Regions from separate parts of the Corynebacterium endometrii genome, predicted to be linked through region 2. Evidence: predicted binding sites of a transcription regulator. Region 2 holds the regulator's gene; the other holds the start of a gene.
What was found. Region 2 encodes LexA, which represses DNA repair genes until DNA is damaged. Its sites were predicted from a motif close to CGAACANNTGTTCG; they were not measured.
Positions count from the first base shown of each region.

Region 1: the regulator LexA is predicted to act here: its motif matches at 3,654-3,667, upstream of CENDO_RS00530 (HNH endonuclease signature motif containing protein).

Region 1 covers NZ_CP039247.1:119,801-131,116, forward strand. Annotated here, with positions in the region: gene CENDO_RS00525 (DUF885 domain-containing protein) at 39-1,748, shown strand; gene CENDO_RS00530 (HNH endonuclease signature motif containing protein) at 1,876-3,627, opposite strand; gene CENDO_RS00535 (AbrB family transcriptional regulator) at 3,905-4,972, opposite strand; gene CENDO_RS00540 (TSUP family transporter) at 5,087-5,878, shown strand; gene CENDO_RS00545 (alkaline phosphatase) at 6,050-7,588, shown strand; gene CENDO_RS00550 (2'-5' RNA ligase family protein) at 7,738-8,235, opposite strand; gene CENDO_RS00555 (DUF2238 domain-containing protein) at 8,265-8,849, opposite strand; gene CENDO_RS00560 (DUF3253 domain-containing protein) at 8,942-9,430, shown strand; gene hrpB (ATP-dependent helicase HrpB) at 9,431-11,316, opposite strand, start outside.
Region 2 covers NZ_CP039247.1:1,443,719-1,455,034, forward strand. Annotated here, with positions in the region: gene CENDO_RS06525 (PTS sugar transporter subunit IIC) at 1-119, shown strand, start outside; gene ahpD (alkylhydroperoxidase, AhpD family) at 267-791, opposite strand; gene CENDO_RS06535 (peroxiredoxin) at 914-1,510, opposite strand; gene CENDO_RS06540 (hydrogen peroxide-inducible genes activator) at 1,710-2,666, shown strand; gene CENDO_RS06545 (DUF975 family protein) at 2,832-3,863, opposite strand; gene hrpA (ATP-dependent RNA helicase HrpA) at 4,051-7,965, shown strand; gene nrdR (transcriptional regulator NrdR) at 8,014-8,472, opposite strand; gene CENDO_RS06560 (hypothetical protein) at 8,662-9,069, opposite strand; gene lexA (transcriptional repressor LexA) at 9,330-10,028, shown strand; gene CENDO_RS06570 (DeoR/GlpR family DNA-binding transcription regulator) at 10,374-11,159, shown strand; gene ptsP (phosphoenolpyruvate--protein phosphotransferase) at 11,249-11,316, opposite strand, start outside.

The DNA of each region.
Region 1 (11,316 bases), 1.2 Mb from region 2:
GTTTCCAGCATCAGATCTAAGCGATAGACTACGCCGTTATGACTTCAGAGTATTCTGTAGAGAACCCAGCCAAGGGCACGGGATCCAACGCGGGAGAAAACTCAGCGCCGCGCGAGCCTTCCCTGCTGGACGCATCCTGTGACAACTTCCTGGCAGACCTAGCGGAGCTATCCCCAACCGCGGCCACCGAGTGGGGCATCGAGGGCTTCGATGGCGAGCTGCAGGATTACTCCCCCGAGTACTGGGGCGCGGTGGCTGATCGTACCCGCGAGATGATTGCGGATCTGGACGCCTTGGATGATTCCACCGATGAATCCGATGATGAGGACGACTTTGACCACGTAGATTACGTCACCGCCGCCGTGCTGCGCGATCGCCTGGTCTTGGACCTGGATCTGCACCACCACGGCGAGGATCTGCGCCAGCTCAACAACCTTGCCTCACCGGTCCAGGACATTCGTGACACCCTGGCACAGATGCCGCAGGAGACGCCCGAGCAGCTCGACGCCATCCGCTCCCGCCTGGACAAGGTCCCGCACGCGCTGGAGGGCTACAAGAAGTCCCTACTGGAGGCCGCCTCCCATGGCCACGTGGCGGCGACCCGCCAGATTAATGAGGTCATTGGCCAGTGCAACGCCCTCGCGGACGCCACCTCCGTGCTCGATGGACTCGGCCAGCCCGAGGACTCCACCGAGGTGGAAAACGCCAAGCAAGCCTTCGAGGAGTTCTCCGGATGGCTGTCCGCGGAACTGCAGCCGAACGCCCCCACCGAGGATGCCTTCGGTCGCGAGCGCTACGAACGCTTCTCCAAGCTTTTCGTCGGTGACACCGTGGACCTCGACGAGGCCTACGAGTGGGGCCTTCATCGCCTCGAGGAAATCCGAGCCGAGCAGCAAGCCATCGCCACCGAGCTCTACGGCGAGGACTGCAGCATCCGCCAGGCCATGCGCAAGCTGAATGCCGATGAGCGCTACACCCTCGAGGGCACCGATGCGCTGGTGGAATGGATGCAGGAGACCGCCGATCGAGTCGTCCGCGATTTGGACGGCGAGTACTTCGATATCCCGGAGCAGATCAAGACCATCGAGTGCAAGATCGATCCCGCCGGAACCGGTGGTATCTTCTACACCCCTCCCACCGAGGATTTCTCCCGCCCCGGCCGCATGTGGTGGTCCGTACCGGCAGGCCAGACTACCTTCCACACCTGGCAGGAGCTGACCACCGTCCACCATGAGGGCGTACCCGGTCACCACCTTCAGCTTGGCCAGCAGGTTGCGCAGGGGGATCTCAACATGTGGCGCCGCTTGGCCTGCTGGAACTCCGGCCACGGCGAGGGCTGGGCCCTCTACGCCGAGCAGCTCATGGCGGAGCTGGGCTACATGGATGACCCTGGTTACCGCATGGGCCTCCTCGACGCGCAGCGCCTCCGCGCCGCCCGGGTAGTGGTGGACATCGGACTCCACCTATCCAAGAAGATGCCTGATGGCTCCTGCGTTTGGGACAAGCCACACATGAAGTCCTTCCTGCGTGAGAACACCGCGATGGATGACAAGAACCTCGCCTTCGAGGTCAACCGCTACCTGGGTTGGGCCGGCCAGGCCCCGTCCTATGCTCTTGGTCAGCGCCTCTGGCAGCAGACCCGCGATGAGGCGGTAGCGCAGGGAATGACCCCCCGCGAATTCCACGCGAAGGCCCTCTCCCTCGGCTCCATCCCGATGTCCATCCTCCGCGAGACAATCCTGGACTAATCCAACCAGTAGGCAGCATGCTGCACGGCCCGCTGCTGCCTGCCCACCGCGGACGCGCCTATAGCCCAGTCTCCCCCTACTTTTCGCGTGGGGGACTGGGCTTCGTGCTGTTCCGGGGAGAGCCTAACTAGGCCGCTCCATCTTCAGGCTCGTAAGCGTGGTACTCATCAACGTGGTAGTAGTCATCTTCCTCAAACAGCCACGCCGGGGGATTGTCATGTTCCTCAAAGTCGTTCGCGTGCTGTACTGATACCTGCCCGCCCTCGGGCTGCCGTTTGTCTGTTGGGGGATTTCCTCCGCCACCGCCATCATCGGGCGGAGTCCACGGCTTGCCGGTCAAGTGTTCGGCGGTGCCGTTAACTTCGTTCCTTAGCAACCGGGTGGCTCCCATCTGGGCTCCGACGGTCTCATTGACCTCGAATGTTCCGTCCGCGTGGTACTTGCCAACCAGGCCGGTCTCGGGGTCCCGGTCGATGTAGCCCATGTTGTTGCGGCCGTCCCGGTAATCATTGATATTGACGTGGTCCCAGCGGCAGACGGGCGACATATTGTTTGCGTCCGTCGGCCCGCCCATCGAGTACGCCACCATATGGTGCATGTCGCACTCCCTCGCGGGCTTGTCACACCCGGGTTCCGTGCACACCATGTATGCGGCGGCCAGGGCGATGCGTTGGAAGAAGCTCGCCGTGCGCTGTCCCTGCCCAAGCGCTAGGGGCTTGAACTGCTTGTTATCGGTAATCATCAGGAAGTCGCTGGCTGCAGCGCCCAGGCGCAGCAGGTCGTTGGGGCTTAGCATGGTGCCCACGGTGGTGGGCAACAGCGTATCGGGGCTCAGCTCCTTGAGCTGGTTTACCGTCGCAGAGATGACGATGGTGCCTAGGCCGCCGCTTGGGTGTTTGGAGGCCTTCTCCTCGGACCAGTTGGCCACAATCGCAGCGAGCTGATCATGGCGGCGTTGATTTACCGTGCGGGTGTCTTCCTCGGGCGGAAGATCCGGCCCACCCGGCTGTAATGCGGGGGCCAGGGCATTTTTCACCAGCGTCGCGGTAACCGCATCCAGGTATCCGCCAATGCGGCAACCCCCGTCCTGATCCGGACGGGATATCCATAACTCGCGCTTGCGCGTGGAGGCGTAGGGGTCCTTCTTATTGCGCGGGGTCACCGCGTTGGCATTAGCCTTGCCAACGAGCCTGCGGAGCCAAGCGCGGGTATCGTCCAGGCTGTGGGTCTCGGCGTAATCGAGGGCCTGGAGCCTAAGTTCATTGGGGCCGGGCTGGCTGTATTTCACGAGTGCGCGCAGCTCTTGCTCGATCATCTGCACCTTCTCGCGGTTCGCGGCCCGTGCGGCTTCCTCGAGCAGCTTCTTGCGCAGTTCTTCCTTCTTCTTGGCTTCGCGCTCTTTGCGGCGCCTGGCCTCCTCTTCGGCTTTGTGCCGCTCTTCCTCGCGGCGGCGTTCCTCTTCTTCCTCGCGCCGGCGGCGCGCCTCTTCAGATTCCGCAGCGGAGAAATCAGCTTCGGTTTGCTCCGGCTCCGGTTCCGGACCCAAGTCCAGTTCCGTTTCTTCCTCCTCGGCGAAGAGCATGTTGCCGGCCTTGATGCGGGCAAATGCCTCTTGCCGGGTGATGTGGAGGCGGGCGGTTAGGTAATCAACGGCTTTGGTTGAGCCCACGCGGCGACCAGCGTCATCACGTTCCGCGATGAACGCGAATGCGGCATCCGTGATGGTCTTATAGTTCACGGCAAACTCAAGGCGTTCGAGCGAGTCGCAGATTGAGCCGAAATAAATATCGTCAACATTCGCCATCAGATCCTTGAGCTCCGAGAGCGCGGAGACGGCGCGCTCAACCGTTGCATTTATCTGTTGACTCTTGGTACGCACCGTGACCCCCCTCCCGGACCCCTTATCGATTAGATGTTCTAATTATCTCACCACTATTTTCCCTCGTCAATAGCAATTTTTAAATTCGAACACTTGGGGGTAAAATCGCCGGACCGGCCGCGAAACCGTCCACTGTCATGCCCCGCTGAGCTCGATCAACGCGGCCGCCCTCACGAGGCTTGCACAATGCAATTGGCAATCAATCAACCGGCCGTATACCCCCGCCGCCAGGCCCCAAACCCAGCCGCCGCCAGGCCCCAACCCCAGCCCCGCCAAACTACCGGCCGTGCCTCCGCTTCCAGCCCCGGCCCAGGTTGAGTAGTTGCGGCAGATAACTGGCGATACCTAGCACAAAGATGATGCGGATGAGCTGGACGGCTACTACGGCGGCGGTCGCCCCGCCCTCGGCCGCGAGGGCCAGCACGGTCTCCAGCGCCCCCGGGGTAGTGGCCAGGTAGGCCTCGAAGTAGGTGATATTCAGCCACCACACCAGCGGCCAGGCGCTCAACGCGCACACCGCCATCAGCGCGGCGATAAACCCGATAGTCGCCGGCAGCTGCTTGGCAAAGGCCTTCAACGCGTCAACGCTCAACGATCCGCCGCAGATCCACCCGATAGCCAAGAACGCAAAAATCTGGAGGGGTTCGATGGGGGCGAGCGTGGTGCCGTCGGGCAAGGCGAGGCCTACCGCGACCGTCAGCAACATGGGGCCAAAAATATAGGGCGCCGGTATGCGCAATTTCTTGGCCACGGGGCCGCCCACCAGCGCAATGGCCACAACGAGCAGTATGACCCACCAGGTGTGAGAGGGCTGGCCAAAGCCGCCCGCCCCGCCGCGGTCACCGGGTAGCACCATCAGCGCCGTGACTAGCGGGAGGGAGAAGCTCACCACCAGCAGGCGAAGGTACTGGGTCAGGGACACGTACCTGTAGTCCGCGCCCAGTTCAGCGGCCAGCATGGGCATCATGGAGGCGCCGCCCGGCAGCATGGAAAGGATGCCGGTCTCCCAGGAGATTGCCCTGGGCTGGGCGCGGTGCAGCAGCATGCCGCCCAGGATGCCCACCACCACCGTCAGGATGGAGACAAAGAGACCGGGCGGCAAAAATCGTAGAAGCTCGCCGCCCGCCGCCACGCTCATGGGTAGCGCGGCCAGCATGCCGATTAGCCCCCTGGCCAGCGTGTATGGAAACGCGGCGAGCTTTAGTTCCTTACCCGTGCCTAGTGCCATGGCCGCGGAGCAGATGATCGCCGCCAGGATCCAGGCGGCGGGCACTCCCCAGCGGGTAAATAGCCAACCCAGGCCCAGGGAGGCCGCTACCACCACGGTCCAGCGCGCCACCGCCATGCCCGCCTCCTTTTACTTCTGCGTTGTGTCTACTTAAGCCCCGTCCACCTTACGCTGTGTTCCGCAGGACCTCCCTCTTCGCGATCGCCCCCGCGGCCGTGTAAAACTTCTTGCATGGATATTGGCATGGGTACCTGGGCGCTGCTGGTTGGCGGCGCGGCCACCGCCGGCTGGGTTGACGCGGTCATCGGCGGGGGAGGCTTGGTGCTGATTCCTCTGATCTTGGCGGCGTTTCCGCAGATGGCGCCGGCGGTAGCCCTGGCTACCAATAAGGTCGCGGCGGTCTCCGGCACCGCGTCCGCGGCGTTCACGCTCTACCGCAAGGTCCGCCCGCCCGCGCGGGAATTGGCCATCTATGGCGGCGTGGCCATGGCGTGTTCTGGCATCGGCGCGCTGGCGGCGTCCCTCATCGATTCCGCGGTCATGCGCCCGTTGGTCATCGTCTTGCTGCTTGGCGTCGGCGCGTTCGTCGCGCTTCGCCCGGCCTTCGGCGCCAGCTCGTCCGAGGTCCCCCGCGCCGGCTGGCGGGTCTGGGCAGCCCTAGGCGCGGTGGCCGCAATCGCCTTTTACGACGGCATCTTCGGCCCCGGCACCGGCATGTTTCTCATCATGAGTTTCACCGCCATCTTCTCCCAGAACTTCCTTCGTTCCGCGGCCATGGCCAAGGTGGTCAACACCTGCACCAACGTCGGCGCGCTGGTTACCTTTATCGCCGGCGGGCACGTCATTTGGGGGCTGGCCATCGTCCTGGCCATCGCGAACATCGTTGGCGCCCAACTGGGCGCCCGTACCGTCCTGGGTGGCGGCGCCAAGCTCATCCGATACGCCCTGTTGACCCTCGTCATTGTCATGTGCGGCTACCTTTCGTGGCAGCAGTGGGGGGTAGCCCGCCCGGGTGAACCTTGAGGAGCCAGAGATTTCCAAGGCGCGTGTTACTTAGACTTTCGGGAGAGTTAACTTTGGGTTCCTCGAAATAACATAAAGGGCTTGTAGATTCCCGGTCTGAGCGCTGAAGCTGGCAAGCAGCTGGCATTAGCGCGGGAAGCTAGTCACTTTTAGTTGTTAAGGAATCACCTAATGCGCATTAACGCTCGCATCGCCGCCCCGCTGGTGGCAACCTCCCTGGTTGCAGGCATGGCGGCGCCGGCTTACGCCCAGGAATCTAACGCCCCGAAGAACATTATCTACATGGTTGGCGATGGTATGGGCTACGGTCACATCGCCTACAACAACATCTATGAGACCGGCCAGTCCAAGTACACCGTTGACGGCGAGTTTGGTGCCGTCACGGAGCAGCCGGGCGAGTCCGTGCAGACCTTCGAGGACTTCAACCGCCTGTCCATGACCACCTTCCCCAATGGTGGCTCTTACGATCCGGAGGCCGCATGGGGCTCCCACACCTACGTGGATGAGGGCGCCACGGACTCCGCCGCGGCCGGCACCGCCATGGCCACGGGCATGAAGGTACAAAACGGCACCCTTGGCGTATCGGCATACGGCCACGCGATGGAAAACACCTCCGAGCGCGCAATTGCTCAGGGCAAGGCCGCGGGCGTTGTGTCCTCCGTGCAGTTCTTCCATGCCACCCCGGCCGCTTGGTCCGCGCATAACAAGAACCGCAACAACTACACCGAGATTGCCAATGAGATCATCAAGTCTGATCTCTCCGTGGTGATGGGTGCGGGCCACCCGGAATATGATGATTCCAACGTCAAGCGTGACACCCCGGATTACTCCGCACTGTCCCAGGCTGATTTCGAGTCCCTGAAGAACGGCTCCGCCGGCTGGCAGTATGTAGAGGCCAAGGAGTCCTTCGAGGCCCTGGCGAATGGCGATGTTGAGGCTGATAAGAAGTACTTTGGCCTGGCGCCGGTAAGCACCACGCTGCAGCAGGCCCGCGCCGGCGCGGCCGAGGCCCCTTATTCCGATCCTCGCAATGACGTGACCGATCTTGCGACCATGACCAAGGGCGCCCTGAACGTTCTGGGCCAGGATGAAGACGGATTCCACGTCATGATTGAGGGTGGCGCAATTGACTGGACCGGTCACGCGAATGATTCTGCGCGTGAGATTGAAGAGGTGCAGGACTTCAACGCGGCGGTTGACGCGGCGGTTGCCTGGGTGGAGGAGAACTCCTCATGGGATGAGACCCTGCTGATTGTCACCGCTGACCATGAGACCGGCTACCTCTCCGGCGCCGAAGAGCGCGGCGAGGGCGGCGAGGGCGTCCGCTTCAATGCCATGAATGGTGAAAAGGGCATCATCCCTGAGGGCCACGACTGGTACTCCGGCGATCACACCAACCAGGTTGTCCCATTCTTCTTCAAGGGTGCGGGCTCTGAGGACATCAAGGCGAAGGTAACCGGCACCGATCCGGTCCGCGGTGACTACATCGATAACACCACCGTGGCGAAGCTGACCCTTGAGGACTGGTGGTTCGGCGAGGGCTCCGGCAACGGTGGGGATTCCACGGGCTCGTCCTCTCAGCCTGAGGGTTCCTCCGTTTCCTCCGGCTTTGCCGGCGCCGGCATCGCGGCGGCGGTAATCGAGGCATTGGCGGCCATCGCTCAGGCGACTGGCCTGGTGAAGATTCTTCCCGGTGACCTGCGATTCTAAGACTATTTCCTCTCCTCGCTGAGCTGCCCTCCGGCACCTAAGCCAACGAGGAGACAACTCACCCGGCCGCGAAATATACGCGGCCGGGTGCCTTTGCATCTGGGGCCCACCAGATTGCTTGGCCCCGCCAGCCCAGCCCTAGCCCAGCCCTAGCCCAGCTCTGTGAGCTCGCCGGTGCCCGAGCGCCAGAACACGGCCCTGTGGGCGGTGATGTGGCGGAAGTGGGGTGAGGTTTCCTCATCCAGGGCCGCAAGGTAGTCCGGCACCTGGGCACGGGGGATGCGCAGGCCCATGGTTAGGTGCGGGGTCCACCGGTGGCCGCGGCCTTCCGGATTGAGGGCGGAGAGTTCACGCGCGGCGCCCTCAAGCTCTTCGGGGGCCTCGAGGAGCCAGGCAATCGTTTGTTTTCGCTTGGTGCCAAAAATGACGGTGCCCACTCGCGAAAGCTGGCAGGGCAGGAGCGGCGGCAGCAGCTCCTTGGCGCGCTCAACCACATGCATCTGCATCCGTTTCGCGAAAGTGACGGTGATGTGAGGGGTTTGATTCTGGCGCGGGAATCCCCGTGCGGCGAGACGCTCAAAGATGCCCTGGATCTGCTCTTCCTGTTCGGTGGGGAGGAAGAGCTTGAGGTTCTCCGGGGAATTGATGGACATGGGGCGATGGTACCAAGCAAGCGCTAGGCATCACGTGGGGGCTTGAGGACCCGCAGCCTCGCCAGGGCGGCGCCGGCGATCAGGGCGCCTAGGGCGTCGGCGAAAAGGTCCGTGACCGTGTCATCGTAATCCACCATGACGTCGGCGGGCGTAAAGCGGAAGCCTATCCACTCCACCATTTCCCACGCCGCCCCCAGGGCTAGGCCAATCATGGTGCTAAAAATGAGGCCGTGCGCGGCCGTGTATTCGCGCGCCTCGGGCATCGGCAGCAGACCTAAGCGGGCGAGCAGCAGGTAGCCGATGGTGGCGATCACCGCTGTGCACACGGCGTGGACTACGAGGTCCCACCCGGGGATGGTGGCGTAGAGGCCAAAGATGTTGCTCAGCGCGGCGACCAGGATGACGGTTACCGAAAAGAGGTCGGCGGCGCCGCTTAGGCCCATGAACTTCGGCAGCATGAGGCCGGGGAGGGCAAAGGCCATGATGCCGGCCTCGAAGATGCCCAGCTGGAAAAGCAGCACGAACGTGAGCAGGGTGGCCAGTACCCGGGCGATATCCGCCAGCCATTCCGTCGCGGTGCGCGGTGGGCGCAAGAAGTTGTCAATCATGTGCCGTTGATTTTACTAATCCCCGCCCGCGCCATGGGCATCGACCGCGCAAACCCCAGGCTGTGCGCGGCGGGTTTGGGTAGTCTGGCCGCATGGGAGAACAAGAGCGTACGGAAGACGGCCGCTACATCATCGTCAATGGGCGTAAGTGGCGCGCCACGGATCCCTCCATCCCGGGGTCGCTGGAATCACAACTGGTCAAGGAGCTCATGGACGCCCGCCGGTTGGTCAAGACGGAGGGCGATGCCGTTCGCTACCGGGTCCACGATGCCAAGGTCGCGCTCGGTGAACGCGGTGAGCCGTGGTGGGAGCCAACGGAAGAAGGCCGGCGGGAGCGCATCGCGGCCGCGGAGCGTGCCCTGCTGCGCGGGCGCGACGGTAAGACCATCTGCCCATCGGAGGCCGCCAGGGTCGTTGGCGGGGAGGATTGGCGGGACCTGATGGACTTGGCCCGCGATGTTGCCGGGGAGCTAGTGGAGTCCGGCGAGGTAGTGGTCATGCAAAAAGGCGAAGTGGTGGACCTGGCCACGGCCAAGGGGGCGATTCGCCTGGGGCCGGGGGACAACCTTTTTAAGGATTAGTCACATGCGCTTCTTGGTCCGCGCGGTGGCGGGCGCGCTCCACGGGTCCTCCGGCCACGGGTGCTTGGGGTAGCGCCCGCGCATCTCCGCGCGCACCTGCGCGTAAGGGCCGGACCAGAAGGAGGTCAGGTCATCGGTGACGGCGAGCGGGCGCCCGGCCGGGGAAAGCAGGTGGAACAATACCTTCACGCCGGCGCACTCGGGGGACTGGGCGAGGCCGAAGCACTCCTGGAGCTTGACCCGGGTTACGGGGCGGCCCTCCGCGTAGGAAATGCGTGGGTGGGAACCGGAAGGCACCTCAAGGTTAGCCGGGGCCAGCTCGTCTAGGCGCGCGGCCTCCGGCCACGGCAGCAGGCGCTGCAGGGCGGGGTACATATCCAACCTGGACGGCGCGGTGCCGTGCGCCAGGGCGTCAAGCTCCGGGCCCAGCCAGAACTCCGGGTCCGCTTTGACCGGATCCGGCCAGGGATCCCCCAGCTGCTTGTGAAGGAAGCGCATGCGTTCCATCAATCCCTGAGCCCTCTCGCCAAAGGTGAACAGTCCAAGGCCGTGGGTGCGGATGGCGGAGGCTATAGCGGGGGCGGCCTCCGCCGCGGAGAGCTGCGTTGGGGCGGATGACAGCTCAATCTTGCCGGCGCGCCTGACGGTTCGCCCGCGCAGCTTCCCGCCCTCAAACGTGGCCTCCGTGGTCTCGGTGACGCCGATGATCTCCAACGCATCCGCTTCCGTAATGCGGGCGGCGGCGCGAATGACGGCGCCGGAGCGGCCCGCGCCGGACCTGGCGCGGGTGACCTCAGCGATGGCCAGCCAGTCCGCGCCCGCAAGGCCGGAATCCGGCGGCAGCCAGGCGCGCGTGCCGGAGGCCAGCAGGTAATCCTCTCCCTGGCGCCTGGCCACCCGCAGCGGGTAGGCCATGCCGGTGATGACGCCGGGATCCGTGGCGCCGTTTCGATTGTGTTCCCCGGCGTCGATGAGGCGCCGGAGGCGGTCAACCTCACGCTGCGGGGCCCGCTGGCGGGCAATATCGCCGGTGGGCCGGTCCGCAAGGACGGCGATGGTGGGCGCCGCCTGCGGGCCGCACTCCAATAGCGCCCTGCCCAGGCGGGGCTCCATGGGCAGGGTTGCCAGCCTGCGGCCAAGCGGGGTGGGCGCGTGGGACTCATCGATGGCGCGGAGCGTGGCGAGGGTCTCCCGGGCGGCCTGGAGGGCGGCGGCCGGCGGCTGATCCGGGAGCGGCAGGTCAGGGCTGCCCCAGCAGGCCAGCCACAGCGCAGCCTGGGTGAGATCAGACGTGGCGATCTCCGGGGTGATGTGCGCGGCCGCGTGCTGGTAATCCGCCTGGGAGTAGGCGCGGATGACGGTGCCGGGGCCCTCACGTCCGGCGCGGCCCGCTCTCTGGTCCACGGTGGACTGGGCGGCGGAGATGGTGACCAGCCCGGTCATGCCGCGCTGGGAATCGCGCCGGGGGACACGGGAGAGGCCGGAATCGATGACGGTCCGCACGCCGGGGACCGTCAGGGATGACTCAGCGATGGACGTGGCCACGATGATGCGCGGGACCTCCTCGCCCTGCTCGCGCACCGGAGCCAGGGCGGCGTCCTGCTCCTTGCTGGTCAGGGAGCCGTGCAGCGGCAGGACCGGGTACGGGGAGCGGTTCAAGCAGCCGATGACGGCGTCCACCTCACGCACGCCAGGGACAAAGACCAGCGTGGAGTGCGGGGCGTGGGCCTGCGTGGCCGCAAGCACTAGGTCGGCCAGGTGTTGCAGGAACTCCCGCGTGCACTCCGCGCGGCCGTTGTGCGGGGAGTACGTGACGGTGAGCGGGTGCGTCACGGCGGGGGTCTTAAGGATGGGCGCGCCGAGGAGCCCGGCGAACTTCGCCGCGT
Region 2 (11,316 bases):
TCACCATCGGTTTCGTGTTCGTGGCGCTGCCGCTGCTGCTCGCTTTGGCCACTCGCTTCATCTTTGAAAAGCTCCTCGGCTGGACCAAGGCTGAATACTACAAGCTCGAGTTCGAATAAACTCCGTTGCCTGAATTGCTTCCGCAACCGGAATCTCGCCAGTTAACTTCTTATGCCCCCTCGTAGCCCTAAGGGACCAGGGCAGAGAAAAGGCCACAACGCCGGAAATGGCATTGTGGCCTTAATGCTGAAACAGCAGCTAATTACTTAGCGGGCAGCCTCGATCTCTACCACCTGGGAGATTGCCTGAACAACGCCGGCAATCTTCACTGCCTCCCAGACCTGTTCCTTGGTGAGACCCTCTTCAGTGACGGTCTTCGCGTGCGCAACAGCGCAGTGCTCACAGCCATTGATGGCGGATACGGCCAGTGACCACAGCTCAAAGTCAGCCTTCTCCACACCGGGCTTGGAGATGATATTCATGCGAAGTCCGAACTTCACCTGGGAGTACTCAGAGCCCAGCCAGCCCTTCGCGCGGTAAGCGACGTTGTTCATCGCCATAACGGTAGCGGCACCGAACGCGGCATCGATTGCTTCCTCGGAGAGGTGCTCCTTAGCCTCTTCCACGATCTCAGAGATGACGGTGGCGTTGCGGGTAGCCGCAGCGGAGGCCACGAGGGTGCCCCACAGCTGCTGCTCGGAGAGCTCGGTAGAGCGGGTCAGGGTGCCGATGTTGAGCTTCTGGTCCTTAGCGTACGCAGGCAGGGAGGACTTCAGGTTATCGATAGACATAACTATTCTCCTTTAAACTTTCAATAAACGCTTTTTAAGCAATCGAGTTTGCAAAGCCCCGCCGAGCGCAACGGCAACTGACGGGGCTGCATAATGTGTGGATCAGGCGATCCCGACCGGGGTTACTTCAGGGAGTCCTTAACAACCTCGAGCTTGTCGATGTTCTTGGTTGGGTCATTTGCCTGCCAGTTACATGCACACACCTCTTCAGACTGGAGGGCATCCAGAACGCGGAGAACCTCATCAACGTTGCGGCCCACGGCATCCGGGGTAACGGATACGAACTGGATGATTCCATCCGGGTCGATGATGAAGGTTGCACGGTCCGCAACGCCATCAGCGTTCTCAACGCCCAGGGCGCGAATCAGGTCGTGGCGAACGTCAGCGAACATTGGGAATGGGATTTCCTTCAGCTCTGGGTGCGTTGCACGCCAGTTGAAGTGGGAGTACTCATTATCGGTGGAACCGCCCAGGACCTGGGTGTCGCGGTCCTGGAATTCCTCATCGAGTTTGCCGAATGCTGCGATCTCGGTTGGGCAAACGAAGGTGAAATCCTTTGGGTAGAAGAATACGATCTTCCACTTGCCCTCATACTTATCCAGGGAGACCTGCTCGAAGTAGTCCTCAGGAGAGTTAGCGTCAACGCTGTGCAGATCGCCGCCCTTCAGCGCAGTGAGCTGGAACTCTGGGAACTTCTCGCCAACGGTCAAGATAGACATAAAATGCTTCTCCTTATCGAAACAATGAATCTGTATGGGACCTAGTTTAACGGTATCAGCAACCGCTTGATAAGCGGTTTCGGTACCTAGTCCGGCCACATTGTGCGGGGAGCGTGTGCAGCCAGCAGTGTCCATTATGCCTAACTGGTACCTATTCCGTCAATAGCTTGTAACTTATTGTCATGATACAATGATAGGCATGCACAATAAAGAATATCGCCCGACCCTGGCACAGCTTCGCACGTTCGTGACGATCGCGGAGAATAAGCATTTCGGCACCGCGGCAAAGAAGCTGCAGATTTCGCAGCCCTCACTATCCCAGGCCCTCGTGGCCCTCGAGCAGGGGTTGGGAATCCAGCTTATCGAGCGCTCCACGCGCAAGGTGATCGTCACCTCCGCCGGCGAAAAGCTCCTCCCCTATGCTAAGTCAACACTGGAGGCTGCGGATTCTTTCTTGTCCCACGCTCGCGGCGCGCACGGGACCCTTTCCGGGCCCCTTACTATTGGCATAATTCCCACCGTCGCACCGTATATCCTTCCAGATCTGCTCAATGAGATCCGTGAACATTACAATGACCTAGAACCCCGCTTCGTTGAGGAGCAGACCTCTCACCTGCTACAGAAGCTGCGCGATGGCCAGCTGGATCTCGCCATCTTGGCGCTGCCGTCTGAGACTTCGGGAATGATTGAGGAGCCGCTCTACACCGAGCGCTTCAGCGCCGTGGTCCACCAAAGCCATGAATTAGCCGGCCGCCGGGACCTAGCACTCGCGGATCTTGACAACCTGAATCTGTTGCTGCTCGATGACGGCCATTGCCTGCGCGATCAGGTAATGGACCTGTGCCGGCAGGCTAACGTGAACCCTACGGAAGCAACGAATACGGTCACCCGCGCTTCATCCCTTACGACGATCATGCAGTTGGTCATCGGCGGCCTGGGCGCCACCTTAGTCCCCGAATCAGCCTTAGCCGCGGAGACGCGGCACCCGGATTTGTCCGTGGCCCACTTCGGGGAGGGCGTTACGGCCGAACGCACCATTGGCTTGGTCTTCCGCGGTTCCGCCGCCCGGGCGGACGAGTTCCGCGAGTTTGGCCACATTGTCACGACTTCGTTCAACAAGGCACTCGAGCGCTCGCGAACGGAGATCAGGGCCTAGCTACGGGCCTCGTTGGTAGAGCATTCCACGTGCCTGGCCTCTGGCCTCCTCGCCGTGCATCGTTGAGGCCAGCCCCTTTTGCTTCCGGATGGACAACGGCAGCCAGAGAATAAACTTAGGCCCAGCGCCATCTCGCGGTGACGCTGGGCCTAAAAGCATTTCTCTCTAGTAACGGCGGGATTCGGCCGGAATCTGACCTCCGGCTACCTGGCGGTAGAAGTGCCCCGCCGCCAGCTGCATGGCGGGTGCGGCCACCAGGAGGCCCAGCCCCAGCGTAACTACCGCGATCGCGGTAATGATGATGCTAGACAGTACGGATAAACCCAAAAGTTTCAGGTAATTATCCCGGCCTATTGCGAATGACGCCTTGAAGGCTTCGCCGACCCCGGCACGCTTGTCAGCCACTAACCAAATCAATGAAAAGAAGAACGGCCCCACCAACAACGCCAACACCATAACGACCGCGAATACCGCGAATATGGTGAGGAAGAAACTCGTCAGGTCTGCATCGCTTACCACCTGCTGCGACAAGAGCTCCCGGTTTTGCAGCACGATCAACACCGATGGGATTGCGACGGCCACCATAGAAATAAGCTGCATAATGACGTAAATTAACAGCGTAGGGCCATAATTCAGGCTTTTGCCTATATGGCCCCAGCCCGTGTCTTGATGATCCAGCTGATGCAGAATTAGGGAATAAACGACCGGCATAAACAGACAGCTGATTACTGCCGTGATTACCTGAACCGCCAGTTCAGCCCCCTCGCCACTCGTTGAAACGAGACCAGTCCCAAAGCCCAGAAGAGCGGCTACGGCGAAAAACGCCAGAGCGCCCAGGATCCACAGTGAGAAATTGCGGAAGGTCGCGGCAAAGCCCCAGCGGATGGACTCGAAAATGTCGGGGGTCGCCGCGGTGCGCGTGGCATCCCCAGGATAGAAGTCATCGATTCCGGAGCCATACCCGCCCGCGTTTCCGTAGCTTGGCAGCTCACTACCCGCGTTGTACTCCCTGTACGGATTGCCGTGTTGGGTACCAGAATATTGAGTATCCGGTGTGCCTTGGGCGCCGCGGTTCCCGTCCCCGTACCCAGGACGGTCTTCCGGATGGTCAGTAGGTTCGTAGGGCGGCCATGGCTCGCCCCGGTCGGCGCTTTCGTCCGAGCCTTGCTTATCATTTCCCCCGTAAGGCGTGCTCATCTTTTATACCTAGTGCCTTTCTACCTCTGAGTCGATACAGCCAAACTCTTTATTTCGGACCTGCAAAGCCGAGCATACTGTGTTGAAACTCATCGTCAAGACCCCTCAGCTATGGGATACTGCCGCGCCCATGCGCAGCGTCCGCGTTCACTTCAACGAAGGGAATGGGTAAACTAGCCGCTTAGTCATGACTAAAGATAATCAGCAATCCCTGGGCCCTATCCGCGCATCGCTCATACGCGAACTGGATGGCGTACCGCTTTCGTCTGTGCGCCCCTTCAAACGCAGGCTTCGCAAGGCTCGTTCTCCCAAGGCCTTATCTGCCATCGGGGCCGATATTAAAGAGGCCAAAGAGCTTGTCCAAGCAATCGACGCTGGCGTGCCGAGTATTTCCTACCCGGATTCCCTGCCGGTTTCTGCTCGTAAGGACGATATTGCAGAGGCAATCGCTAACCATCAGGTAGTGATCATCGCGGGTGAGACCGGGTCGGGCAAGACCACCCAGATTCCAAAAATTTGCCTGGAATTGGGGCGCGGCCGCCGTGGCCTCATTGGTCACACTCAGCCGCGCCGCCTAGCCGCGCGTACCGTTGCGGAACGCATCGCCGATGAACTTGGGCAAAGCATCGGCGATTCCGTGGGCTATGCTATCCGATTCGATGATCAAGTATCCAAGAATACTGCGGTCAAGCTCATGACGGACGGTATCCTGCTTGCGGAAATGCAGCGCGATAGGTTCCTCAATGCCTATGACACCATCATCATCGACGAAGCCCACGAGCGTTCCCTCAACATCGATTTCCTGCTGGGCTATCTCAAGCGCTTGCTGCCCAAGCGCCCAGATTTAAAGGTTATTATCACCTCGGCCACCATTGATCCCCAGCGTTTCGCCCGGCATTTTTCCGACGCCGCCGGCACCCCCGCCCCGGTCATCGAGGTTTCGGGCCGCACCTATCCTGTCGAGATACGGTACCGCCCGTTGGAATTTGAGGTCAACGGCAAGACGGTGGATCAGGACCCCCTGGATGGCGTGTGCGAGGCCATCGAGGAACTGATGGCCGAAGGCGATGGTGACATCCTCTGCTTCTTCGCGGGAGAGCGTGACATCCGCGACGCGATGGAGGCCATCGAGGGGCGCAAGTGGAAGGGCGTGGAGGTCACTCCCCTGTTTGGCCGCCTGTCCAACCAGGAACAGCACCGAGTCTTTAGTCCCCACTCCGGCAGGCGCATCGTCTTGTCTACCAATATCGCCGAAACGTCGCTGACCGTTCCCGGCATTCGTTACGTGGTGGACACGGGTACCGCGCGTATTTCGCGGTATTCCACCCGTACCAAGGTCCAACGGCTGCCCATCGAGCCTATTTCCCAGGCCAGCGCCAATCAGCGCTCCGGCCGTTGCGGCCGTGTGGCCGATGGCATTGCTATCCGCCTCTATTCCGAGGAAGACTTCGCATCCCGCCCCGAATTCACGGATCCGGAAATTCTCCGCACAAATTTGGCGAGCGTTATTTTGCAGATGATCTCCTTGCGCCTGGGGGACATCACGGAATTCCCCTTCGTTCAGCCCCCGGAAAGCAAGGCGATCCGTGATGGACTCCTTCTCCTCAACGAGCTTGGCGCCCTAAAGCACGAGGAAGAAAACGGGCTGCCCGTGCTCACCCGCATCGGTAAGGATATTGCGCGAATCCCGGTCGATCCTCGCATGGCCCGAATGCTGGTCGAGGGAAATTCCTCCGGTTGCCTCGACGACGTGCTCATCATCGTGGCCTCCATGACCATTCAGGATGTGCGCGAACGGCCTTTAGAGTTCCAGGCCCAAGCGGACCAGGCCCACGCCCGGTTCAAGGATAAGTCCTCCGATTTCATCGCCATGCTCAAGTTGTGGGATTACATCAAGGACTCCCGCGATGAGAAGTCCGGCAATGCGTTCCGCAAGCAGATGAAGGCCGAGTACCTCCACTACATGCGCATACGCGAGTGGTTCGATCTGGTTCGTCAGTTGCGCGATGTGGTCAAGCAGCTGGGCTGGGCGGATCGCCACCACGCGGCCAACGAGCGTGACTCGGACGCCATCCACCAGGCCCTGCTCTCCGGGCTCTTATCCAATATTGGTGTGCGAGATGGCAATTCCAAGGAATTCCATGGGGCCCGCAACACTCGCTTTATGGTGTTTCCGGGTTCCGCGCTGTCTAAGAAACCACCGGAATTCATCATGGCGGCCGAATTGGTTGAGACCTCGCGCCTGTGGGCGCGAGACGTCGCCGCGATTGATCCCGCCTGGGTGGAGAAGTTGGCGGCGAACCTGCTCAAGCACAATTATTCAGATCCCATCTGGTCACGTAAGCGTTCCTCCGCCCTGGTGACCCAGAAGTCCACGCTCTACGGCGTGACCGTCGTCGCAGACCGCCAGGTTCCGTACCATCGGGTCGATGCCGTGGCGGCCCGTGACATGTTCATCCGTGAAGCGCTTATCAATGGCGATTGGGATACGCATCATCACTTCTTCCATGACAACAAGGCGAAGCTCGAACACGCCTCCGAGTATGAAGACAAAGCACGCAAACGCGGCCTAGTGGTCGACGAGGACGTCCTCTTCGATTTCTATGATTCACGGATCCCGCAAAAGATCACCACAGGCCGCCATTTCGATTCGTGGTGGAAGAAGGCGCGTAAGCAAACCCCAGATCTGCTTGACTTCGATCCGGATAAGCTCATCAATGATGAGGACGAACAGGTAACGGAATCCGCCTTCCCGGATAGGTGGCTTAAAGGCTCCATCGACTACGACTTGAGCTATCGCTTCGAGCCCGGACACCCGATGGATGGCGTCACCATCATGGTGCCGGTACCGCTCCTGGCGGGGATGGATTCCGAGGGCTTTGATTGGTTGGTTCCCGGCCTGCGCGAGGAGCTGGTGACGGAGCTTATCCGTTCGCTCCCGAAGGCGCTGCGCCGCACGGTAGTCCCCGCCACCAATTTCGCAGAGCGTGCCCTGCCAATGCTCCTGCCGTACGAGGGCAGCATTACCCAGCAGTTGGCGGAAGTTCTCCGCGAGCTCGGCGGCGCAGGGATCAACTCGGGCGATTTTAATCCTTCCAGCCTTCCCCCTCACTTGAAGATGAACTACGCTGCCGTGGACAAACGCGGCAAGGTAATTGATTCCGACCGTGACCTCGCAGCACTGATTGAGCGCCAAGCGGGCCACATCAAGTCTTCCGTCTCCCGCGTCGGCCGCGACAAGGAATCCAAGGCCGTAAAGGAATGGACGGCGGAGAACCTGGGCGCCATCGAAGAGCAGGTGACGACCGTCGTGGATGGCCACGAGGTCGCCGCGTTCCCCGCCCTCGTTGCTACCAAAGACGGTGTTGCGCTCAAGGTCCATCCCACGAAGGCCGCCGCCGACGCCGCAATGGTCACCACCACACTGACCCTGCTGATGCGAGAGGTTTCAGTCAATTCATCGCAGATGGTAAAGGGACTCCCTCTCCAGCAGCGCGTGGCTATCGATTCCTATCCACATGGCGGCGCCGAGGGGTTAGTCAACGATGCCCGCATTGCAGCGATTCGCGATCTCATGATGGAGGCCGGTGGGCCCGTCCGAGACCCCCAGGCTTTCGAGGAACTAAAGCAAAAGGTAAAACCTGGCGTCCCGGGCGCCGTGCGCCGCGCCGTGGTGGGCATCGCCCCCGCTTTGGTGGAGTACGCCAACGTCGCCGCCGAGCTCAAGAAGTGGACCGGCCCTGCGATTGATGATATGCACAAGCAATTAGAATTTTTACTGCCTAAAAACGCCATCACTATGCACGGGATGATTCATTTGCAGCACCTGCCGCGCTACATCAAGGCGATGAATATCCGCCTTGAGGAAATGGGGATAGATCCGGATAGAGACGCTGACCGGCAGGCCGAGGTGGAAGAAGCGGAAGCTTACCTCGCCAACAAGCTGCGCAATTTGCCTGCTGGAAGGGAAAAGACGCGTGAGGTAAAGGAAATCAAATGGATGATTCAGGAACTGCGCGTGTCCCTCTTTGCCCAGCGCCTTGGGACCGCGCGGCCGGTATCCCTGCGCAGGGTACAAAAGGCGGTCGACAAGCTGCGTTGACTGGGTGCCTACGGCTCGTAGGCACCCACAGGTACCACCGTGAGCGCCTTAGAAGTCCTCACGATCCCGGCGGCGCATGAGGCGGATCTCCGATTCGAAGTCATCAGCACTTTCAAAAGACTTATACACCGAAGCGAAGCGCAGATACGCAACCTCGTCGAGGTCGCGAAGCGGTTCCAGAATGGCTAGGCCAACCTCATTCGCATTAACCTGCGAGCTGCCGTGGCTGCGGACGGTTTCCTCGACCTCCTGAGCCAGCCGCTTGAGCGCGTCATCAGGAACGTCGCGCCCCTGGCAGGCCCTGCGCACGCCGCGAATCAACTTGTCACGGCTAAACGGCTCCGCCAAGCCATTGCGCTTGACCACAAGTAACACGGCCTTTTCCACCGTGGTAAAACGCCCCGAACACGAGGTGCACTCTCGTCGACGGCGAATCGCAGTGCCCGCTTCCACCACGCGTGAATCGATAACGCGTGACTGTTCATGGTGACAAAACGGACAAAACACCGGAAACCCCTTTCTCCAGGCCATCCGCCACTGCGGATGCGGAAAGAAACCAAGCCAGTAAGCCACGAAATCAATGGCGCGACCTTTACGGCGAACTCAGTATGATATGGATTTCCAGTGTACTTCTTAACCGCACCTTGGCAGCAATGCGGCAAGGAGCATGATGGGATGCCCAGCTTAGGCGAAGGATTAACGTGCGATGACGGCCTGTACGGTTTCTGGGCTGGAGACCCCGCCGGGCACATCCGTCTCGGGGCTAATGCCACTCAGCCCAGTAAATACGGTGCCTACAAACAGCGCACATCCGAACACAGCTCCGACCAAATAATTAGCGCGATTAGCGCGGCTCTTTTCGTAGCTATCCTCTGTCCGCTCAGGAACAGACGGCGTTTCGCGGGCACCATTTAGTGAATTAAATGTTCGATTCTCAACACTCAGCGTTCGAACATGAGAGGAACGAAAGGCAGAAGGTTCACCGCAAAATTCATTGCGATGAGCATCCCACACGGCCGCAGGCTGCGCCGAGCGCGAGCGCACGCCGGGAATGACAGCGGAGCGAGAATCTACCTTGTAAGGGGTGTTGAGCGCGATAGCCATGCCAATGTCCTTTCGTAAAATCCCGAACGTTTCCGGCGGTTCCGTTCCATCTAAACCGTTGCCTGAGCCATAGTAGGAAACCCACCGGACAGGTTCGAACGTTTCTATCGTTTACTTGTTCGAATTAGTCTCTATGTTCGATTTATAGCACCCGTTCGAAAATATGTCCAGAAAATCGGTGATTTTTCTCGAACATTTGTGTTGGACATGCTAGAAAGGAATAGAGCTTAGATAGCGAAACGATCACTGAGGGGAAAACCATGGCCCGTAAGACAACTCCGAACAACGGAAAACCGGACCTTTCGTCACTATCTGCACGCCAGCGTCGCATTCTGGAGGTAATTAGGGACGCCGTGCTTCTGAGGGGTTACCCGCCTAGTATCCGCGAAATCGGCGACGCTGCGGGCCTTCAATCCACCTCGTCGGTGGCCTACCAACTCAAGCAGCTAGAGGAAAAAGGGTTCCTACGCCGCGACCCTAACAAGCCCCGTGCGGTGGACGTTCGCCACCTTGAACCGGCAGATAAACCAGCCAAGAAGAAGGCTCCACAGTCGGAACCCGAGGTTCCAGCTGAAGCCGGTTCGGTTAATTACATCCCGGTAGTCGGTCGCATCGCCGCGGGTTCCCCTATTACCGCGGAAGAAAATATTGATACCTATTATCCGCTGCCCGATGAAATTGTCGGCGGCGGAGACCTCTACATGCTCCAGGTTGTCGGCGAATCCATGAAAGACGCCGGGATTCTTGACGGGGATTGGGTGATCATCCGTTCGCAATCAGTCGCGGAAGAGGGCGAGTTTGTAGCCGCGCTTCTCGACGGCGAGGAGGCTACCGTGAAGGAGTTTCATCGTGACAGCACCGGCGTGTGGTTACTTCCCCACAACGATGCATTCGATCCAATCAAGGGAGACGATGCGGAAATTATGGGCAAGGTAGTCTCCGTTATCCGCAAGCTTTAGCCTCTAAGGGCTCGGCACGTGTAAACAGACATTGAATGTGGGATCAGGGTTTAACCTTGATCCCCTTTTTTAATCCGCAATGTTTATTTGCTGTGGTTTTCCTCCCCCTGCTAGTGGGTAACTTTACCGAGTTCCCGCACTCGACATAAGGAAAAGTATTTCCTCCTTCAACACTCTTACCTGTACGTTTAAGAATGTAATCCTCCAGATAATAAAGATGCACCGGAATACCTGCGTAGGTAATGCGTGTTTTCTGGAACAATTGAAGCCATTGAACAGTGCCTGAAAAGCAGGCATTTCAAGCAAGTTCGGGCATAAACCGGACAGACAAAGACTGGAGCATCGATGTACGCCGAAGAACGCCGCCGACAGATTGCCTCTTTAACCGCCGTCGAAGGTCGGGTTAATGTCACGGAGCTGTCTGAACGATTCGACGTAACCGCAGAAACCATTCGCCGCGACCTAGCCGTTCTTGACCGCGAGGGGGTTGTCCACCGCGTACATGGTGGCGCGGTAGCCTCACAGTCCTTCCAGACCGCGGAGTTGACTCTGGACACCCGCCTTCGATCCGCCACTAGTGCTAAGTCTGCGATTGCTCGAGCCGCTTTCGATTTCCTGCCACAGGGAAACGGAAGTATCTTCCTGGATGCTGGTTCCACCATCAACGCGCTGGCGGATCTTATCGGCAAGACCCCGTTGTCTGGTCACTTGTCAATCGTTTCTAACAGCCTGCCCATTGCCCTATCCCTAGCGAACAACGGTATCGACGATGTGCAGCTTCTTGGTGGCACGGTGCGCGCAATTACCCAGGCCGTAGTGGGAGATACTGCACTGCGGACCATGGCTTTGATGCGGGCCGACGTTGCCTTCATCGGCACCAATGCGCTGACCCTCGACCACGGCTTATCGACCGCAGACGCGCAGGAGGCGGCGATCAAGTCAGCATTTGTCACTAACGCTCACAAGGTTGTGGTGTTGTGCGACTCGTCAAAGCTTGGCAACGATTACCTGGTCAGCTTCGCCTCCGTCGCCGATATCGATGTAGTCATTACGGACAGCGAAGCCCCCGAAAGTTTCCTCTCTGCCCTCCGTGAGCGTGAGGTGGACGTGGTAGTAGTAGACGGCAAGTAACCGCGCCCCGGATACATCAAAACAGCCGGGCCCAGCTAAGTGCTGCGGCCCGGCTGCAGGTGTCTAATTCCTAAAAGTTTAATACACGTTTAGGCACCACGGTAAGACTCAATGCGTTCGCGAACGGCCTCTCGGGCCTCATCCGCGCTGGCGGATT